3 regions of the Pseudomonas sp. WS 5071 genome follow, and region 3 is predicted to be linked to each of the others. Evidence: riboswitches for the same ligand, from Rfam matches in the RefSeq annotation. Region 3 holds a riboswitch; each other region holds the start of a gene.
The links. Region 3 has a riboswitch for cobalamin ahead of cobO (cob(I)yrinic acid a,c-diamide adenosyltransferase). Riboswitches for the same ligand answer to the same signal wherever they lie in the genome.

Region 1 (6,554 bases), on a different contig from region 3:
GCGCATCGACGACAACCCGGACGTGGTGGCGGTGATTAACGCCCGGCACTTGCAGCGCGTCGAAGGCTACGTGCAGGACGCCCGAGACCGCGGCGCACGCGTCGAGAGCTTTCCGCAACCGTTGCCGGTGGATGAGCAGCAGCGGCGTCGGCCTTTGCAGGTGGTGGTGAACCCGCCTCGCGACAGCCAGATTTTGCACGAAGAAATCTTTGGTCCGGCGCTGGTGGTGCTGCCATACGCGCAGCTGGACGAGGCGCTGGCAGACATTCACAGCCGCGAGCGTCCCTTGGCGCTGTATTACTTTGGCCAGAGTGAAGAAGAGCAACGGTACGTGTTGCAACACACCTGGTCCGGTGGCGTGACGATCAATGACGTGATGATGCACGCCGCGCTGCACGATGCACCCTTCGGCGGCATTGGCGCGTCCGGCATGGGCCATTATCACGGCCGTGAAGGTTTCCTCGAATTCAGTCACATGCGCACGGTGTTCAAGGCGCCTGCCAACGACCCGCGTCGTGAGTGGGGGCTGTTGCCGCCCTATGGCGAACACTTTTTACCGACGATGCAATCGATGGTCACGGCCGATTGATTACACCGCGTGCGGCCCCCAACACAACCACCCAGCTGGAGAATGACTGTGCCAAAGCCCCCTGTGTCCATGGATGAACTGCAACCCCCGGCTGGCTGGCCACGCCGCCATGTGCTCAAGGCCGGAGCCGTGGCAGTGGGTGCCGGGCTGTTGGGCCGTTTTGCCCAGGCGGCTGACAGCAATGCGCTGTCGCAAACCGATTACCTGAAGCTGGATGCCTGGGGCATGGCTGATGCCGTGCGCAAGGGCGAGGTCAGCCCGCAGGCGTTGCTGGCAGCGGCGATGGCGCGCTGTGATGCGGTCAACCCCAACGTAAACGCGGTCAACCTGCGTCACGATGAATACGCCACAACCTTGCTCAAGACCCGTCAGGGCAATGGTACGTCCACTTCCGGAAGCCTGGCTGGCGTGCCGATTCTGGTTAAAGACCTCAATACTTATCTGCAGGGTACGCCCACCACCAATGGCTGCCGCTTGTTCAAGGATGCTGACGCGGCACCTTATACCAGTACCTTGATTGCCCGTTATCAAGCGGCCGGCGCCGTACCGTTTGGCAAAACCACGTGCCCGGAATTCGGCCTGACCACGACCACCGAGTCGTTGTTGTGGGGGCAAACCCGCAATCCGTGGAACCTGGCCATGAGTGCGGGCGGCTCTTCCGGCGGGGCCGCGGCGGCGGTGGCGGCCGGGATTGTGCCCGTCGCGCATGCCACCGATGGCGGCGGTTCGATTCGGATTCCGGCCTCGTATTGCGGATTGGTGGGGCTCAAGCCTGGGCGTTATCGCACGCCCAGCGGGCCGGGCAAGTTCGAAGGCTGGTTTGGCGCCAGTGTCGGCAACGTGGTGTCGCGCAACGTGCGGGACATGGCGTTGTTTCTGGACGCAGGGCAGGGCCATGAAGCCGGTAGCCCGTATTGGACGAAACCCCTGGCCCGGCCTTACGTCGAGGAGTTGCAGGCCGCGCCGGGGCGCTTGCGAATCGGTATGGTAACCGATTCGCTGACCGGTGCGCCACTTGACCCTGACGTCGCCCGGGTACTGGATGAAACCGCTCAGCGCTTGTCGGCATTGGGCCACCACGTAGAGCCTGTGCGTTTGCACGTTGATCCACGGCAACTGTTTGGGGCTCATGGCGCAGTGATCGGTGACGCACTGCTGAGCCTGGTCCACGACCGCGAGCAGGCGCTGGGGCGCAGTGCGACACCTGAAGATCTAGAGCGCATTACGCACGTGGTGTTGGGCAACGCGCAAAAAGTGACCGGCGAAGCGTTGTACCGCGCCCGCCAGTCGTTCGAGTCTATAGGTGGCCACATGGAGGAGCAGTTCCGGCAGCGCGACGTGATCCTGTCGCCGGTCACTGCTAACGTCACACCGGAGCTGGGGTTGCTGAGCCTCGATCAGCCCTGGGACAGTTATGCCCACAACGCCATGGGCAGTGCCGGGTTTACCGTGCTGGCCAATGTCAGCGGGCAGCCAGCCATCTCGCTGCCGGTGGGCATGAGTGGCACTGGCATGCCCATTGGCATGATGCTGACCGCCCCGATGGGCGGGGAGGATGTGCTGCTGCGCCTGAGTGCGCAGCTGGAACAGGCGCACCCGTGGGCCAAATTGCCCACCCTTTGATGCACCGGCCCGCGTCTTGACATTGACCTGTTACAACGCACTGCGTAGCCTTGCGCGTTCGAGGTTCTTCGCGTCGCGAAGCTAAGAAGGGAACGCGGTAAGCCGCGGCTGCCCCCGCAACTGTAAACGGTCAATTGCCTTGCAGTGCCACTGCTCCCTGGAGCGGGAAGGCGCAAGGAAAGGCGCAGCCACCGGCTGCTGCCAGCCGTCAGCCAGGAGACCTGCCTCGTGAGCGTTTTTTACTTCAACCGGGCGGGGTGATCCGGTGGCGAATACGGCCGTGCAGTGCGTGCGGCCGTCGTCCCGTATGCCCGCCGCTTTGCCAAAGGGCATCCGATGAAAACACTGGCCAAAACACCCGTCACCATCGTCACCGGCTTCCTCGGCTCGGGCAAAACCACCTTGCTGCGTCACATGCTGGACAACGCGCAGGGCCGTCGCATTGCCGTTATCGTTAACGAGTTCGGCGAGTTGGGCATTGATGGCGAAATCCTCAAACAGTGCTCCATCGGGTGTACCGAAGAAGAAGCCAACGGCCGCGTGTATGAACTGGCCAACGGCTGCCTGTGCTGCACCGTTCAGGAAGAATTCTTCCCGGTGATGCGCGAGCTGGTGGCGCGTCGCGGCGACATCGACCACATCTTGATCGAAACCTCCGGCCTGGCGCTACCAAAGCCGCTGGTCCAAGCGTTTCAATGGCCCGAAATCCGCAGCGCCTGCACAGTCGATGCGGTAATTACCGTGGTCGACAGCCCGGCCGTGGCAGCGGGTACCTTTGCTGCCTTCCCGGATCAGGTGGATGCCCAGCGCAAACTCGACCCGAACCTGGACCACGAGTCGCCGCTGCATGAGCTGTTTGCCGACCAATTGGCCAGCGCCGACTTGGTCATCCTCAACAAAGCCGACCTGATCAGCCCTGAAGACCTGGCCAAGGTGCGTCTGGAAGTCGCTGAAGAACTGCCGCCTGCAGTGAAAGTGATCGAAGCCAGCAGTGGCCGTTTGCCGCTCGACGTGCTGCTGGGGCTGGGTAACAGCTCGGAAGCGCACATCGACAGTCGCCACAGCCATCACGATCATCACCATGAAGGCGATGACCACGACGACCACGATCACGACGCATTCGACTCCATTTCCATTGAACTGCCCCAAGCCGAAGAGCGCGTGTTGCTGGATGCCCTGACGCAGTTGGTGATCCGGCACGGCATCCTGCGGGTCAAGGGTTTTGCCGCGATCCCGGGCAAGCCGATGCGCTTGTTGATTCAGGGCGTGGGCACCCGCTTTGACAAGCACTTCGACCGCGCCTGGGCGGCGGATGAGAACCGCGTCACCAAGCTGGTACTGATTGGCCAGGACCTGGACGCCGCGCTGCTGGAATCCACCCTGCGCACAGCACTGAGCGCATAAGCCATGCATTTGCTCAGGACCCAGCCCGGTGGCTTTGTATCGGACGACAACATTGCTGACTTGGGGCAAACCCCCGCCGAGCTGGTAATCCTGTGCAGCGGCGACTCAAGCCTGGCATTGCTGGCCGAAGCGGCGCAGCAATTGCCTGAAGATTACCCGAGCCTGCGCTTGGCCAACCCGATGCAGGTTCAGAATCACGCCTCGGTCGACCTGTATGTCGATCAGGTGCTGCAACACGCCAAGGTCATCCTGCTGTCGTTGCATGGCGGGATTGGCTATTGGCGCTATGGCATCGAACAGTTGATGCAGTTGGCCGAGCGCGGCGTGACCTTGATCCTGGTGCCCGGCGACGACCGACCGGACCCTGAGCTCAGCGCGCTGAGCACAGTGCCCGCCGAACAGGCTGAACGCCTTTGGCATTTTTTGCGTCAGGGCGGGCGGCATAACGCACTGCAACTCTACAACTGCCTCGCTAGCCAATGGCTGGGGCGCGCTTACCCGTGGGGCGAGCCGCAGGCCCTGCCGCGTACTGCGATTTATCACCCGGTGCACCCCAACCCGCAGCTCAGCGACTGGCAGGCAGATTGGCAGCCCGGCTTGCCCGTGGCCGCCTTGCTGTTTTATCGCTCGCATTTGCAAGCGGCCAACACCGGCTTTGTGGATGTGTTTTGCCAACGCCTGCAAGCAGCGGGGATCAATCCGTTACCCCTTGCCGTGGCCAGCCTCAAGGAACCGGGGTGCCTGGCGGTGGTGCAAGACCTGCTGGATGAGGTCGACGCCGCCGTCATTCTCAACACCACCGGTTTCGCTCAGTCCAGTCCGGAGGCTCCGCACCTGCGGCCGTTCCGGCGCGACATCCCGGTGATTCAGGCAATTTGCGCCCAGGACAACGAACCCGGCTGGCGTGCCAGTGAACAAGGGCTTGGCCCGCGCGACCTGGCCATGCACATCGCGTTGCCGGAGCTGGACGGGCGCATCATCAGCCGTCCCATCAGCTTTAAAGATCTGGCCTGGCGCAGTGAGCGCAGTCAGTCAGATGTGGTGTGTTATCGCGCTCAGCCCGAGCGCATGGACTTTGTCGCGCAACTGGCGCGACGCTGGGTTGAGTTGGCCCGCGTGCCCAACCCGCAGAAGCGCATCGCGTTGATCCTCGCCAATTACCCGACCCGTGACGGGCGTATCGGCAACGGGGTAGGGCTGGACACCCCGGCCGCGGCGTTGAATATCCTGCGGGCCTTGAAGCAACAGGGTTATCCACTCGAAGGCGAACTGCCCGAGTCCGGCACAGCGTTGATTCAAGCGCTGCTCGGCGGCGTCAGCAATGACCTGGAAAGCCTCGACCTGCGCCCCTGCCACCAAAGCCTGGGTCTGGACGAATACGCGGCGCAGTTCAGGGCGCTGCCGCCCGCTAATCAACAAGCCGTGCTGGCGCGCTGGGGACGACCGGAAAATGACCCGATGTTTCGCGGCGGCCGACTGATGATTGCAGGCCTGCGCTTTGGCCTGACCTTTGTTGGGATCCAGCCCGCCCGAGGCTATCAAGTGGATGCCAGCGCTGTTTATCACGACCCGGATCTGGTGCCGCCCCATGGCTATCTGGCGTTCTACTTCTGGCTGCGGCACACCTATGGCGCGCATGCTGTCGTGCACGTGGGCAAACACGGCAATCTGGAGTGGTTGCCGGGTAAAGGCGTGGGGTTGTCAGATGAATGCTGGCCAGACGCTTTGCTGGGCCCGTTGCCCAATATTTACCCATTCATCGTGAATGACCCGGGCGAAGGCGCACAGGCTAAGCGTCGCACACAGGCGGTGATCATCGACCACCTCATGCCACCGCTGACCCGCGCCGAAACCTATGGTCCGTTGCGCGACCTCGAGCTGCTGGCGGATGAATATTACGAAGCGCAGTTGCTGGACCCGCGCAGGGCGCGAGAGTTACAGCGCGACATTCTCAAACTGGTGCGCGAAACCCATATCGACCGCGAACTGGAGCTGGACGAAAAGCTCGATAGCGACGCCGATGCGGCCATCTGGCTGCCGCGTCTGGACACGTACTTGTGTGACCTGAAAGAGTCGCAGATACGCGACGGGCTGCATATTTTTGGCGAGTCGCCCGAGGGCCGTTTACGCATTGATACGCTGCTGGCGCTGCTGCGCATACCCCGTGGCGACGGGCGCGGTGCGCAATCCAGTGTGTTACGGGCGCTGTCCAAGGCGTTCGGCCTGGGTTTCGATCCGCTCGATTGTGCGCTGGCCGAACCCTGGACCGCGCGACGCCCGGCGCCATTGTTGGCCGTCAGCGATGCCCTGTGGCGCACCGCTGGCGACACCCGCGAGCGCCTTGAACTGTATGCCGCCGGGCTGATCGAACACGCGCTGGCAGGCACATTGGCACTGCCCTGCGACGATCAATGGGCCGAGGTGCGGAGCATTTTTGACGCCTTGCTGCAGGTGGTTGCACCCCGGCTCGACGCCTGCGGCCCCGCCGAGATGCAGGGCATGCTCGACGCGCTCCAGGGTCGCTTCGTGCCAGCCGGGCCCAGTGGGGCACCGAGTCGCGGGCGGCTGGATGTACTGCCCACAGGGCGCAATTTTTTCTCGGTGGACGTGCGCAACCTGCCGACCACCACCGCGTGGCGCATCGGTTTCCAATCCGCCAATTTGATCCTTGAGCGCCACTTGCAGGATCACGGTGATCATCTGCGACAACTGGGGTTGTCCGTCTGGGGCACGGCCACCATGCGCACCGGTGGCGACGATATCGCCCAAGCCATGGCGCTGATGGGCGTGCGCCCGGTGTGGGCCACTGGCAGTCAGCGCGTGGACGACTTTGAAATCCTGCCGGTGAGCCTGCTCGACCGGCCGCGGGTGGATGTCACGCTGAGGGTGTCGGGGTTCTTCCGCGATGCGTTTGCTAACCTTATTCGCCTCTTCGATG
Region 2 (6,554 bases), on a different contig from region 3:
CGCTGAAGCTGTCGTTGGCCAGCACACGACCGACCAGAATCAATGCCGTGCGCCTGAACCCTTTGGCTTGAACCCGCTGCACAATGTCAGCGAGGGTGCCGGTGACTGCATCTTGATCAGGCCAACTGGCACGGTGGATCACCGCAATCGGGCAGTCACTGCCGTAATGCGGGGTCAGCTCGGCCACGATGCTGTCCAGGTTTTTAACCCCCAGGTGAATGGCCATGGTTGCTTTATGGCTGGCCAGACTCGCCAGCTCTTCGCCTGCAGGCATCACGGTTTTTTCCGCGTATCGGGTCAGAATCACCGTCTGCGAGATGTCTGGCAACGTCAGTTCGGCTTCCAGCAGAGCGGCGCAGGCGGCGGTCGCCGTGACCCCTGGGATGATTTCAAACGCAATGCCCAGCGCCCGCAGGCAGCGGATTTGCTCGCCGATTGCGCCATACAGGCTGGGGTCGCCTGAATGCACGCGGGCCACGTCCTGGCCTTGAGCGTCGGCAGCGGTGATGTGCGCGATGATTTGTTCCAGATGCAACTGGGCGCTATTAATCACCCGTTCGGCCTGATGGCCTTCCAGCACTGCGGCGGGCACCAGTGAACCGGCATAAATGATCACCGGACAGCTGCGGATCAGGCGCTGGCCTTTGACCGTGATCAGCTCTGGATCGCCGGGGCCGGCCCCGATGAAATAAACAGTCATGGCAGTCTCTTGAACGATACAAAACAGAGCGCCGCTTGAACAACGCTCATAGTGAGGCGGTGGAGTATCGCCTGATTACAGCCCGGTCGCTAACGCAAACGTCGCGTTATCAGAGGTTTGGCGAGTGACCCGCAGCGTCGCGCGTTGACCGGTCACTCGCTCGCAGAGGGCCAGTGCAGCACTTTCAGCCACCCCGAAACAGCCCGTGTGGGCGTACGAAACCGGTGACTGGTGACTGAGCCGGGGGGCAAACACGGCAAGCTGCTGTGCACTGAATACCTCGAAGGGCAGTTTCAACTGCTGCGCCAACTGGATCAGGCCGGGCTCGTCCCGTTTTGAATCAATACTGGCCAAGGCCCGTATTGCACTGAGCGCGATCCCGGCATGGTTCAGAGACTCATTCATGAGCGTCAACAGTTCTTCAGCACTGCAGCCGCGCCGACAGCCCAGCCCGGCCACGAGGGTTTGCGGGGTGGGCGGCGGCGTCATGCAGCGTACTGGCCATCAGTCTTGCGCCGGAACCACCACGCGCTGATAACCCCCAGTGCCAGCCAAAAGGCAGCGTTGGTCAATTGCGAAGCCACCTTGAACTGCGTTTCAAGTGCTTGCGGTGCCAGGCTGGCGTGGACCAGCGGCTGTGGCGCGCCCATGACATGAGGCATGACCAGAATCACCACCCCTAGCACTTTTAGCGCGCAGTGCCTGCCAAATACCACGAGTGCAATCGCAACGGCTGTCGACGCGGCGGTACTGACCCACCAGATCTGGCGTTGCAGCAAATCAGCCGCAGCCGTGCCGGGTAGTTCCGGCGGCAGTCCCAGTGTTGGGGCGAGACAAAATGTGGCATATCCAGCCAGCCCCCACAGCACCCCTTGAGAGGTACGGGTCGGCGTTCGCAGTGTGTAGAGGCCTGCGAGCATCAACGCGAATCCCACGGCGACCACCAAATTGGCACCGGTGGTCGACACCAGGCGCTGCCAGCCATCCTCGGGTTCCCAGGCTTCAGCGGCATGGGTGTGGCCGGGCAGGGCGGAGTCAGCGTGTTCATGCGTGTGACCCGCAGCAGGCGTCTCGAAGGTTTCTGCTTCAAGGATCAGTGGCGCCACCCAAAAGCTTTGCAACAGCGTCAATAACAGGGCAGCCAGCAAACCGGTAAAACCGGCGGTTTGAATGATGCGCTTCATCATGGGCTCGCCTCTCAATGGCACGGGAAGGCAGCGCTGTGACGCGTGTCGTGTGCGGCATTGTGCACCGCGTCAATATGGGAAAAGCCCGCGAAGTAAACGAGAAACGCCCCAAGCACGGTTGCGCCGACAGCCGCTACGATACGCTGGCTGTGAGTGGCGGTGGTGGCTGCGGATTGTGTACGGCTGGTGCTGACTGACATGGCGCTTCCCTCTGGTGAGCAGCGGGCGAAAAAGCGCAAGAAAACCCCGCGAACGGTGCTCGCAGGCTTTAACAGCGCCCGCCCACCGCGGGTTTGTTATTCGATATGAGCAGGCCGGTCTCCGGGCTCACAAGGGGTTCAAGTCATCTGAACCTGCGAACATCACCTTCCCATGCATGAGCACAGTGGCTTCGATGTTCCGCTTGTTTACCGTTGCGGGGGCAGCACCGGACTGATCAAGGCGATGAACGCCTGACGCACCGGTTTCCCGTTTCACCCTGTGAAGGGCACCTGATACAAGATGTGTAGGAGAGCATGACAGCGGTGGACGCGTCAATTCACGTCTCAGGCAAGAAGGCTCTTGACCTTGTCGCGCAACTGATCGATCGAAAAGGGCTTGGCGATCACCGAGGTGTTGCCCACGGTATCTATGCTCTCGGCATAGCCGCTGGCGAACAGAATTGGCAATGAGGGGCGTAATGTCTGCGCCTGTTTAGCCAGTTCTCGGCCATCCATCCCCGGAAGTCCGACATCGGTCATCAGCAGATCAATGACTTGCTTCGCATCGCCTATATAGGTCAGTGCACATTCACTGCCATCAGCTTCCAGTACATTGAATTCGAGTTCTTCCAGCACATCCACAATCAGCATGCGAACAATGGCATCGTCTTCAACAACGAGGATGGTGGAGGGTGTTGCAGACATAGTGGGTATCCCGAAAAAATGTGAATGCGGGTGAAGGCCAAAAAGCATCGGCTTGCACTATCAGTAAGCTGCAACCGCGCACAAGTTCCCGTCGTTGTACGAAAAACTCCTTCGTACAAGGTGTGCAAGGATAGCTGTATGTAGCTTTTCAGTGCAGCTCTTTGTACGAATATGTACTTATTTGAGGAAGAAAATAGATTGTTTGCTCGGTAATCCGGCAAACTTACGGTTTTTTACACTGTTCACGGGCCAGAAAAATGAATGCACCTGCATCGGTTGATGAGCAAAGCTTTCGCAAACTCCTGAGTCGCAACGTCGGTTTGCCCTTGGGTGTCGGCGTGCTCAGCGCCGTCTTGTTTGTGGTGATGATCAGCTATCTGCTATCGGTCATACAGTGGTTGCAGCACACCGATCGCGTTATCAATAACGCGAACGAGGCGATCAAGCTCACCGTTGACCTTGAAACCGGCATGCGCGGCTACCTGATTACTGGCGACGAGCATTTTCTGGACCCGTATGAAGTCGCCAGGCCCCAAGTCCTTGCACAACTGCGGGGTTTGCAGGAGCTGGTCAGCGACAACCCGCAGCAGGTGGACCGCCTCAAACGTCTTGAAGCGCTGCAAAATGACTGGAGTCAGTACGCTCAAGCGATGATAGACCTGCGCCGCAGTAATGGTGATTACCGGGGCGCAGTGCAGTCTGGGCGCGGCAAGCGTCTGACCGATCAGGTGCGCAAGGAATTCGACGAATTCATTGCCATGGAGCAACAGCTGCGTGTCGACCGCAATGATGCCGTGAGCCGCACAACGTTTCTGGTCATCGGCCTGTACTTGCTTTTCGTATTAGGTCTGAGCGGCTTCCTGGCGTATATCGGGCGTCGTGACCTGGTCAATCTGTCAAAAAGCTACAGCGATACCCTCGAAGCGCAGGTCAGGAGTGCGCAACGCCTTGAGCAGCAGGCCTGGCTGCGCAACGGGCAGACCGAGCTTGCAGAACAGGTGTTGGGGCGTCTGACCCTTAACATGCTGGGTCGCAACATTTTGCAATTCTGCGCTCAGTACTTGGGCTCAGTGGTCGCAGCAGTTTACGTGCGTGAAGACCATGGCGGCCTCAAGCGTGTGGCCAGTTATGGTTTTTCCCGCGAGCACGAGTTGCAGGATCAACTGATTCACAACGACGAAGGGATTGTGGGCCAGGCGGCGCAGCAAGATAAATTGATTCGTCTGGACAATGTCCCCGAGGGTTACTTCAAGGTCAGTTCCGGGCTCGGCGAAGGCAGCCCACGCAGCGTGCTGGTCGTGCCTACCAGTGACGATGACCGGGTCAATGGCGTGATCGAGCTGGGCTTTTTGCGGCCGTTGACTGAGCGCGACATCGAGTTGTTCGAGTTGATTGCCGACAACATTGGCACCTCGATTGAAGCGGCACGCTACCGTCAGCGCTTGCAAGAAGTGCTGGCTGAAACCCAGCAACTCAATGAAGAGTTGCAGGTGCAGCAAGAAGAACTCAAAACCGCGAATGAAGAGCTGGAAGAGCAGTCGCGCATCCTCAAGGAATCTCAGACGCACTTGGAAACCCAGCAAGCCGAACTGGAGCAGACCAACGAGCAGTTAGCCGATCAGGCATTGGCACTCGCAGCCCAGCGCGACGCAATGGACCAGAAAAACACCGAGTTGAATCATGCTCAGGTGCAATTGGAGGAGCGTGCCGAAGAGTTGCAGCGCTCCAGCAAGTACAAGTCCGAGTTCCTGGCCAACATGTCGCACGAGCTGCGCACACCGCTCAATAGCTCGCTGATTCTGGCCAAATTGCTGTCGGAAAATCCGCATGAAAACCTGACCGCCGAACAAGTGAAATTTGCCGAGTCGATCTACTCGGCGGGCAATGACTTGCTCAACTTGATTAACGACATTCTGGATATTTCGAAGGTCGAAGCCGGCAAGCTCGAAGTGCGCCCTGAAAACACCAGCGTCCCGCGTTTGGTGGACGGTCTGCGAAGCATGTTCCAACCGCTGGCCGGGGAAAAGGCGCTGGATTTCCAGGTCGAACTGCAACCCGGTACCCCGCAGATGATCTTCACAGACCGTCAGCGACTGGAGCAGATTCTGAAAAACCTGCTGTCCAATGCGATCAAGTTCACCGAAAAAGGCCAAGTGAGCCTTACGGTGTCGCGTCAACCGAGCGAAGGCATTGCCTTCACCGTGCGTGATTCCGGGATCGGCATTGCGGCCGAGCAGCAGGAAAGCATTTTTGAAGCGTTCCGCCAGGCCGACGGCACCACCAACCGCCGCTATGGCGGAACGGGGTTGGGGCTGTCCATTTCCCGCGATCTGGCCAACTTGCTGGGAGGCTCCATCAGCGTGACCAGCGAGCCGGGGCAGGGCAGTATTTTCACGCTGACTCTGCCTGAACAGTTTGTTGAGCACGATGAGCCGTATGCACCCGCCCTGGTGGCCGAGCCGGTCAAAACCCTGACTGCCGTGACGCCCCCCGTCGCGCCACCCATGGCAAGCGTCCCGAACGTCGAGATTCCGCGCTTTATGGATGATCGCGAAAAGGCACCCTTTACCACGCGTTGCATTCTGGTGATTGAAGATGAGCCAAATTTTGCGCGCATCCTCTTCGATCTGGCGCATGAGTTGGGCTATCAGTGCCTGGTGGCCCATGGTGCCGACGAAGGCTTCAGCCTCGCAGCCGAGTTCATCCCTGATGCGATCCTGCTCGACATGCGCTTGCCCGACCACTCCGGCCTGACGGTGTTGCAACGTCTCAAGGAGCAGGCGTCTACCCGGCACATTCCGGTGCACGTGATTTCAGTCGAGGACCGGGTCGAAGCGGCCATGCACATGGGGGCCGTGGGGTATGCCGTCAAGCCCACCACCCGCGAAGAGCTCAAAGACGTATTCGCACGCCTTGAAGCCAAGCTCACGCAGAAAGTTAAACGGGTGTTGCTGGTAGAGGACGACGATTTACAACGCGACAGCATTGCTCGCCTGATCGGCGACGATGACATCGAGATCACCGCAGTAGGGTATGCACAGGAAGCGCTGGATTTGCTGCGCTCGAACATTTACGACTGCATGATCATCGACCTCAAGTTACCGGACATGCTCGGCGGTGATCTGCTCAAGCGCATGTCCACCGAAGATATTTGTTCGTTCCCGCCGGTCATTGTGTACACCGGGCGTAACCTGACCCGTGATGAAGAGGCCGAGCTGCGCAAATACTCGCGTTCGATCATCATCAAGGGTGCCCGCTCGCCCGAGCGTCTGCTTGATGAAGTGACTTTATTTCTGCACAAAGTCGAATCCCAGTTGTCCCATGAACGCCAGACAATGCTCAAGACCGCGCGTAGCCGCGACAAAGTGTTTGAAGGGCGCAAAATTTTACTGGTCGACGACGATGTCCGAAATATCTTTGCACTCACCAGTGCACTGGAGCATAAGGGCGCCATTGTGGTCATCGGCCGAAATGGCCGTGAGGCGATTGAGCGCTTGAATGAAGTGGAGGACATCGATCTGGTGCTCATGGACGTCATGATGCCCGAGATGGATGGTTACGAAGCCACTGTTGAAATTCGCAAAAACCCGCGCTGGCGCAAGCTGCCGATCATTGCTGTCACGGCCAAGGCCATGAAAGACGATCAGGAACGCTGCCTGCAAGCCGGGTCCAATGACTACCTGGCCAAGCCGATTGACCTGGATCGCCTGTTTTCGCTGATTCGTGTCTGGTTGCCCAAAATGGAACGTATTTAAGTGCCGC
Region 3 (6,554 bases):
GGCAATCCGGACGCCCGCCAACAATGGCTCGACCTTTACCGGCTCGGGCGCCGCGAACTCAACAGCGGGTGGCAGCGCTACCTCGCAGGTGCTGGCGAGGGCGTCGGCGGCCGCATCCAGGCGTGCGTCCAGGTCATTCAACTCGCTGGCCTGCACCAGCCCCAAGTGACGACTGGGCAATTCGATGCCGGTTTCCCGGGACAGCGCGCCATACCAGCGCAACCCTTCGGTCAAACTGCCTTCGAGCAACTGCGCATGACGCACCGTGCCCACCCGATTGGCCAATACACCGGCAAAGGGCAGGTCCGGCTGATACCGCGCCAGCCCCAACGCCAGGGCGCCGAAGGTTTGAGCCATTGCGGTGCCATCAATCACGCCCAGTACCGGCACCCCGAAGTGACGCGCCAGGTCAGCGCTGGACGGCGTGCCATCAAACAGCCCCATCACCCCTTCAATCAGGATCAGGTCTGCCTCACCCGCGGCGTCCCACAGCAGACGTCGACTTTCCTGCGCGCCCACCATCCACAAATCGACCTGATACACCGGCGCACCGCTGGCACGCTCCAGAATCATCGGGTCGAGGAAATCCGGGCCACATTTAAACACCCGCACCTTGCGCCCCTGATTGCGGTGCAATCGGGCCAAAGCGGCGGTAACGGTGGTCTTGCCCTGACCGGAAGCCGGCGCGGCGATCAACACCGCCGGGCAATGACGCGACTCTCTCATGCTTGAACACTCACAGTTCGATGCCTTTCTGGGCTTTGATGCCGGCCTGGAAAGCGTGTTTAACCACATTCATTTCCGTCACGGTGTCGGCCAGATCAATCATTTCAGGTTTTGCACAGCGTCCGGTGACCAGTACGTGCTGCATCGGCGGACGGGCTTGCAGGTCAGTCAGCACCTGTTCCAGATCGAGATAGCCGTGTTTGAGCGCAATGTTCAACTCATCCAGCACGACCAGCCCGATGGACGGATCACGCAGCATTTCACGGGACACTTCCCACGCAGCCTCGGCAGCGGCGATGTCGCGCTGACGGTCCTGCGTCTCCCAGGTAAAGCCCTCGCCCATCACGTGATAGCGCACTTGCTCCGGGAAGCGACGGAAGAAGAGTTCTTCGCCGGTGCTGTTGCGTCCCTTGATGAACTGCACCACGCCACACTGCATGCCGTGGCCCATGGCGCGGGCCAGCATGCCGAAGGCCGAGCTGCTCTTGCCTTTACCGTTGCCGGTCAACACCAGCAGCAGACCACACTCATTGGGTGCGCTGGCAATGCGCTCGTCCATGACGGCTTTTTTGCGCAGCATGCGCGCCTGATGACGTTCGTCGCGTTCGGGGGATTCATTCATGGCAGCTCTCCGTTGGGGCTGAAAAAAGCAAACGGGAGGCGGGGGAGATTTAACAAAAGCGACACACCGTCGCCCGCCGCGAGGTGCTGGATGGGTCAGGCCGGTCTCCGGGCTCATGAGCGGGCCGCCTGTACACAAGCAGCCCTGACCGCGCGCCTTCCCGTGAACAGACACAGTGGCACTTAGCGTGGTGTTGACTCATTTACCGTTGCGGGGGCAGCGCCGGAATCGTGGCCCCGGCGCACTGCACCTGAACCCTCACCGGCTTCCCTGTTTCACCCTGCCAGCCCATGGCTGCAGAGCACCTGAAACAAGCGGCGAAGGTTAGAGGGTTGGGGGGGGAGCGTCAATTAAAGGTAGTGCACATACCCACAGCAAAATGGCATTACCCTGAACCTTTGCCTCGCCAAGCTTCTCTATCACTTACACCCCTACTCATGGAGATTCACATGCTCAAGCGCCAGCACGCTGTTGTCATCGTACTTGCAGCAGGATTAGCCGCCTGTGGTGAGAGTTCGACTTTGCAAGTGGCGGATGGCACTGGCCCGTCGCCCAAGCTGCCTGAACCTAACAAGACGCTGATCCCGACGGTCAATATCGCCCCCGCCGTGGGTTGGTCGCAGGGAGCCAAGCCGATTGCTGCCGAAGGCCTGCAGGTCAGCGCCTTTGCCGAGGACCTTGATCACCCGCGCTGGCTGTATGTGCTGCCCAACGGCGATGTGCTGGTGGCGGAAACCAATGCCCCGCCCAAACCGGACGACAGTAAAGGGATTCGCGGCTGGGTGATGGAAAAGGTCATGGGTAAAGCTGGCGCGGGCGTGCCCAGTGCGAACCGGATCACACTGTTACGCGATGCCAATCACGATGGCATCGCCGAAACCCGCAGCGTGTTTTTGCAGAACCTGAACTCGCCATTTGGCATGGCCCTGGTCGGCAACGATCTGTACGTGGCCGACTCCGACAAACTGCTGCGCTTCCCGTACCAAGCCGGTGAAGACAGCATCAGCGCTCAGCCGACCAAAGTGGTCGACCTGCCAGGCGGCCCGCTGAACCACCACTGGACCAAAAACGTGATTGCCAGCCCCGATGGCAAGAAGCTCTACGTGACCGTTGGCTCTAACAGCAACGTGGGCGAGAACGGCACGGACAAGGAAGAAGGCCGCGCGGCGATCTGGGAAGTGGACCCCGCCACCGGCAGCCACCGCATTTTCGCGTCCGGCTTGCGCAACCCCAATGGCATGGGCTGGGAACCGTCGACCGGTAAACTCTGGACGGCAGTCAATGAGCGCGACGAGATTGGCAGCGACCTGGTGCCGGACTACATCACGTCTGTCAAAGACGGTGGCTTTTATGGCTGGCCCTACAGCTATTACGGTCAACACGTCGATGCCAGGGTGAATCCGCAAAACCCTGAGCAAGTAGCAAAAGCCCTAGCGCCTGACTATGCACTCGGCCCGCACACCGCTTCATTAGGGTTGAGCTTTGCCGACGGCAGCAAGTTGCCGAACTTCACCGAAGGGGCTTTTGTCGGCCAGCACGGCTCATGGAATCGCAAACCCCATAGCGGTTACAAAGTCATTTTCGTACCGTTTGCCGATGGCAAACCGACCGGGATGCCGATGGATGTATTGACCGGGTTCCTCACCGCCGATGAAAAAGCGATGGGCCGTCCGGTGGGCGTAGTGATCGACAAGCAAGGAGATCTGTTGGTGGCAGATGATGTCGGCAACAAGATCTGGCGGGTGTCCGCGAAGTAAGGTACTGCTGCCCGGAATAGAAAAAGAGGCTGTGTGATCACAGCCTCTCTCTGTATAACAGGCCCGCTTAAGGGTTGCGGGCCAGGTGCTGCTCGGTTGGCAGTACACGCTTGGCATTCAGGTAGGCTTTTTGCCAGTAGGCTTTGGACAGGCTGTCGAGCTTGACGGTACCGCCGGTGGCTGGCGCGTGTACGAAGCGCCCTTCTCCCACGTAAATTCCCGCATGACTGACTTGCGTCCCGCCACTGGTAGCGAAAAACAGCAAGTCACCGGTTTGCAGCTTGTCTTTACCCACATTCGGCGCACTCATCACGATCATCTCGCGGGTCGAGCGCGGCAACGAAATCCCGGCAGCGTCGTTGTAGACGTACTTGATAAGGCCACTGCAATCAAAGCCCGAGTCAGGGGTGTTGCCGCCCCAACGATAAGGCGTGCCCACCAGACCCAGCGCACGGAACAACACATCGGCGGCGATGGGCGAGAAATCTTCAGAGGGATTGGCAAATACCACCGGCTTTTTGGCCACTGGGGCGGGCGGTGGGTTGCTGGCGCAAGCACTGAGCAGGGCTGCTAGAGTCAAAACTGAGAAGCGGGCCATGATTGACATAAACAGAACGTTCCTGATTCTGGATACGGCAACTCGGCCGCGAAACCTGAAACCGCGACAGGCAATACCTTCGCGGCTCAGGAATTTAACAATGCGACTGAATTCTAGCCCTTAGAGGCCAAACTTCAAGTGAAGCTTTAACTTTACTTGCGGGCGATTACGCTCGTTGGCGCCATGGCCAGTGCACGCTTGGCTTCAATGAAGGTTTTACTCCAGTAGGTATCGCCCAACTTGTCGATACGCACACCACCGCTGCGGCGGCTGCTGGAGTGGATGAACTGGTCATCACCCAGGTAAATCCCCGCGTGACTGACACGACCGCGGCCGTTGGTGCTGAAGAACAGCAGGTCACCCGGCTTGAGTTTGTTGCGAGCAACCAGCGGCGCATCAACGTTGATCATCTCGCGCGTTGAACGCGGCAATTGCATGCCAGCCTCTTCGCGGAACAGATAACCGATAAAGCCGCTGCAGTCGAAGCCTGCTTCCGAGGTGCCGCCAAAACGGTAACGGGTACCGATCAGGGACATGCCACGCTCAAGAATGCTGTCAGCCAACGCTGGCAACTCGTAAGGCTTGCTGTTCTCGGAGAATTGCGCCAGTTCTTTTTCGGTCGCCAGTTCTTCCTGATAAAGAGCGGAATCCTGGGACACTGATGACTTATGAGCCTGCTGGTCGACCACTTGCTGAGACACTGGCGAGTGCGCAGCGCAACCAAATAACAGGGTAACGAGTGCGAGGGGCACGAGGGGTGCGAAGCGATTTAGCATGGGCACGACCGTGGCTTGTGGGAAAAGTAGCCGCGACTATGCCAACTATGATCCTCATTTGCAAATTCAATCGATCTAAATGTGACTCGCCAGTTTTGTCATGACATCTAAGGTTTTACACCCCTGACGATAAATTCTGCGTTTGCCACCCTTCTGGCACGCGGGTTTTCTGACGCCTGTCATTTGTCGAAACGGCTTGAAACGGCGTGTTTACCAGCCCAGGGTTTCTTTCAGGAAAGGGATGGTCAATTTGCGCTGGGCTTGCAAAGAGGCCTGATCGAGCTGCTCCAGCAGGTCAAACAGCGCACTCATGCTGCGGGTGCCACGGGTGAGGATAAAGTGCCCGACTTCGTCGGTCAGGTGCAGGCCACGACGCGAAGCTCGCAACTGCAAAGCACGCAGCTTGTCCTCGTCGGACAGCGGTCGCATCTGGAAGATCAGGGCCAGGGTGAGGCGGGATTTGAGGTCAGCCAGTTTGATCGGCAGCTCTCGCGGTGACGCCGAAGCCGCAATCAACAGCCGTCGCCCGCTGTCGCGCAGACGGTTGAACAGGTGGAACAGTGCTTCTTCCCAGTCCGCGCGACCGGCGACTGCCTGAAGGTCATCCAGACACACCAGCTCATACTGTTCGAGGTTATCGAGGATTTCGATGCCGCGATCCATCAATTCGCCCAACGGCAGGTACACAGCAGGTTCGCCCATCTGTTCAAAACGCAGGCAGGCTGCCTGCAACAGGTGCGTACGTCCTACGCCGTGCTTGCCCCACAGATAAATCAGACTTTCTGTCCAGCCGGCGTCGGCTTCGCATAGACGCTCGACATAGCCGAGTGCAGCGGCATTGGCGCCTGGATAGTAGTTTATGAAGGTAGCGTCATCACGCAGACGCACACCTAGGGGCAGCTGAATCGGTTTCATGCTGACTGAACAGTTCAAACGAACCGTTAGTGGCCTCTGTGTAAAGTTTGCAAAGTTTATACCCGTTGTAGCCGGGCGCACAATGTAACAGACCACGAGCAAAATCAAAGGTTTGCGTTAAGGCCTTGGATTATTTGAGTTTTTTCCAATTCCAACGGGCCATGCGGTGCAACAAAAAAGGCAGGCCCGTCACACGACCGGCCTGCCTTTTTCTCACGTGACGAGACCTATAACTCCGGGTCTTCCTCGCCTTTGTACACCTGCGACTCCTTGTACATGTCCTGCACATGACGGACCAGCACCATGATCACGGCGGCGACCGGCAAAGCCAGCAACACCCCGGTAAACCCAAACAGTTCACCCCCAGCCAAAATCGCAAAAATCACGGCCACCGGGTGCATACCAATTTTGTCACCCACCAGTAAAGGCGTGAGCACCGTACCTTCCAACGCCTGGCCGACCATGAACACCGCCACGATCCCGAGCATCGGGTACAGATCACCACCAAACTGGAACAGCCCGGCAGTTAATGCCGCGCCAATGCCGATGATGAACCCCATGTACGGCACGATGGCCGCGATACCCGCCATCAAGCCGATCAACAACCCCAGCTCCAGCCCGACGAGCATCAGGCCTGCGGAATAAATCACCCCGAGCGCAAGCATTACCAACAACTGCCCACGCACAAACGCGCCGAGTACGTCATGGCACTCTTTGGCCAGCGAAACGATTTGTTCTTCGCGGTCGCGCGGCAGCAAGCCACGGATCTTGGCCAGCATGATGTCCCAGTCGCGCAGCAGGTAGAAAGCCACCACCGGGATCAACACCAGATTGGCCAAAAAGCCGATCAGCGCCAGGCTGGACGCCGTGGCCTGCGACAGCACCACCCCGACGATATCGGACGCCTGCCCCATATGCTCAGTGATAGCGGCCTTGATCTTGTCGAACTTCCAGAAGCCGTCGCTCAGGCCGAATTTGCTTTGCGCCCACGGCACCGCCGTGTGCTGCAACCAGTCCAGCACTTGGGGCGCCAGTTGATAGAGCTTCATCAACTGCTTGGCCAGCAAGGGCACCAGGATCAGCACCAGCCCCGTTACGATCACCGTGAACAGCGCAAACACGGTCACGACGCCCCAGGTTCTGGAGAAGCCGAACTTCTC

Region 1: another riboswitch for cobalamin. It lies ahead of cobW (cobalamin biosynthesis protein CobW); the one in region 3 lies ahead of cobO (cob(I)yrinic acid a,c-diamide adenosyltransferase).
Region 2: another riboswitch for cobalamin. It lies ahead of HBN61_RS10260 (CbtB domain-containing protein); the one in region 3 lies ahead of cobO (cob(I)yrinic acid a,c-diamide adenosyltransferase).

Annotation. Positions count from the first base shown of each region.
Region 1 covers NZ_JAAQWY010000041.1:20,719-27,272, forward strand. The annotation lists gene HBN61_RS20580 (coniferyl aldehyde dehydrogenase) at 1-589, shown strand, start outside; gene HBN61_RS20585 (amidase) at 659-2,212, shown strand; cobalamin riboswitch at 2,257-2,455, shown strand; gene cobW (cobalamin biosynthesis protein CobW) at 2,549-3,616, shown strand; gene cobN (cobaltochelatase subunit CobN) at 3,620-6,554, shown strand, end outside.
Region 2 covers NZ_JAAQWY010000013.1:59,916-66,469, reverse strand. The annotation lists gene cobM (precorrin-4 C(11)-methyltransferase) at 1-700, opposite strand, end outside; gene HBN61_RS10270 (cobalamin biosynthesis protein) at 776-1,189, opposite strand; gene HBN61_RS10265 (CbtA family protein) at 1,186-1,887, opposite strand; gene HBN61_RS10260 (CbtB domain-containing protein) at 1,899-2,087, opposite strand; cobalamin riboswitch at 2,183-2,397, opposite strand; gene HBN61_RS10255 (response regulator) at 2,433-2,792, opposite strand; gene HBN61_RS10250 (response regulator) at 3,050-6,547, shown strand; gene HBN61_RS10245 (CheR family methyltransferase) at 6,548-6,554, shown strand, end outside.
Region 3 covers NZ_JAAQWY010000032.1:37,283-43,836, forward strand. The annotation lists gene HBN61_RS18405 (cobyrinic acid a,c-diamide synthase CobB) at 1-726, opposite strand, end outside; gene cobO (cob(I)yrinic acid a,c-diamide adenosyltransferase) at 737-1,348, opposite strand; cobalamin riboswitch at 1,430-1,672, opposite strand; gene HBN61_RS18415 (PQQ-dependent sugar dehydrogenase) at 1,798-3,105, shown strand; gene HBN61_RS18420 (C40 family peptidase) at 3,173-3,712, opposite strand; gene HBN61_RS18425 (C40 family peptidase) at 3,856-4,479, opposite strand; gene hda (DnaA regulatory inactivator Hda) at 4,690-5,394, opposite strand; gene HBN61_RS18435 (AI-2E family transporter) at 5,622-6,554, opposite strand, start outside.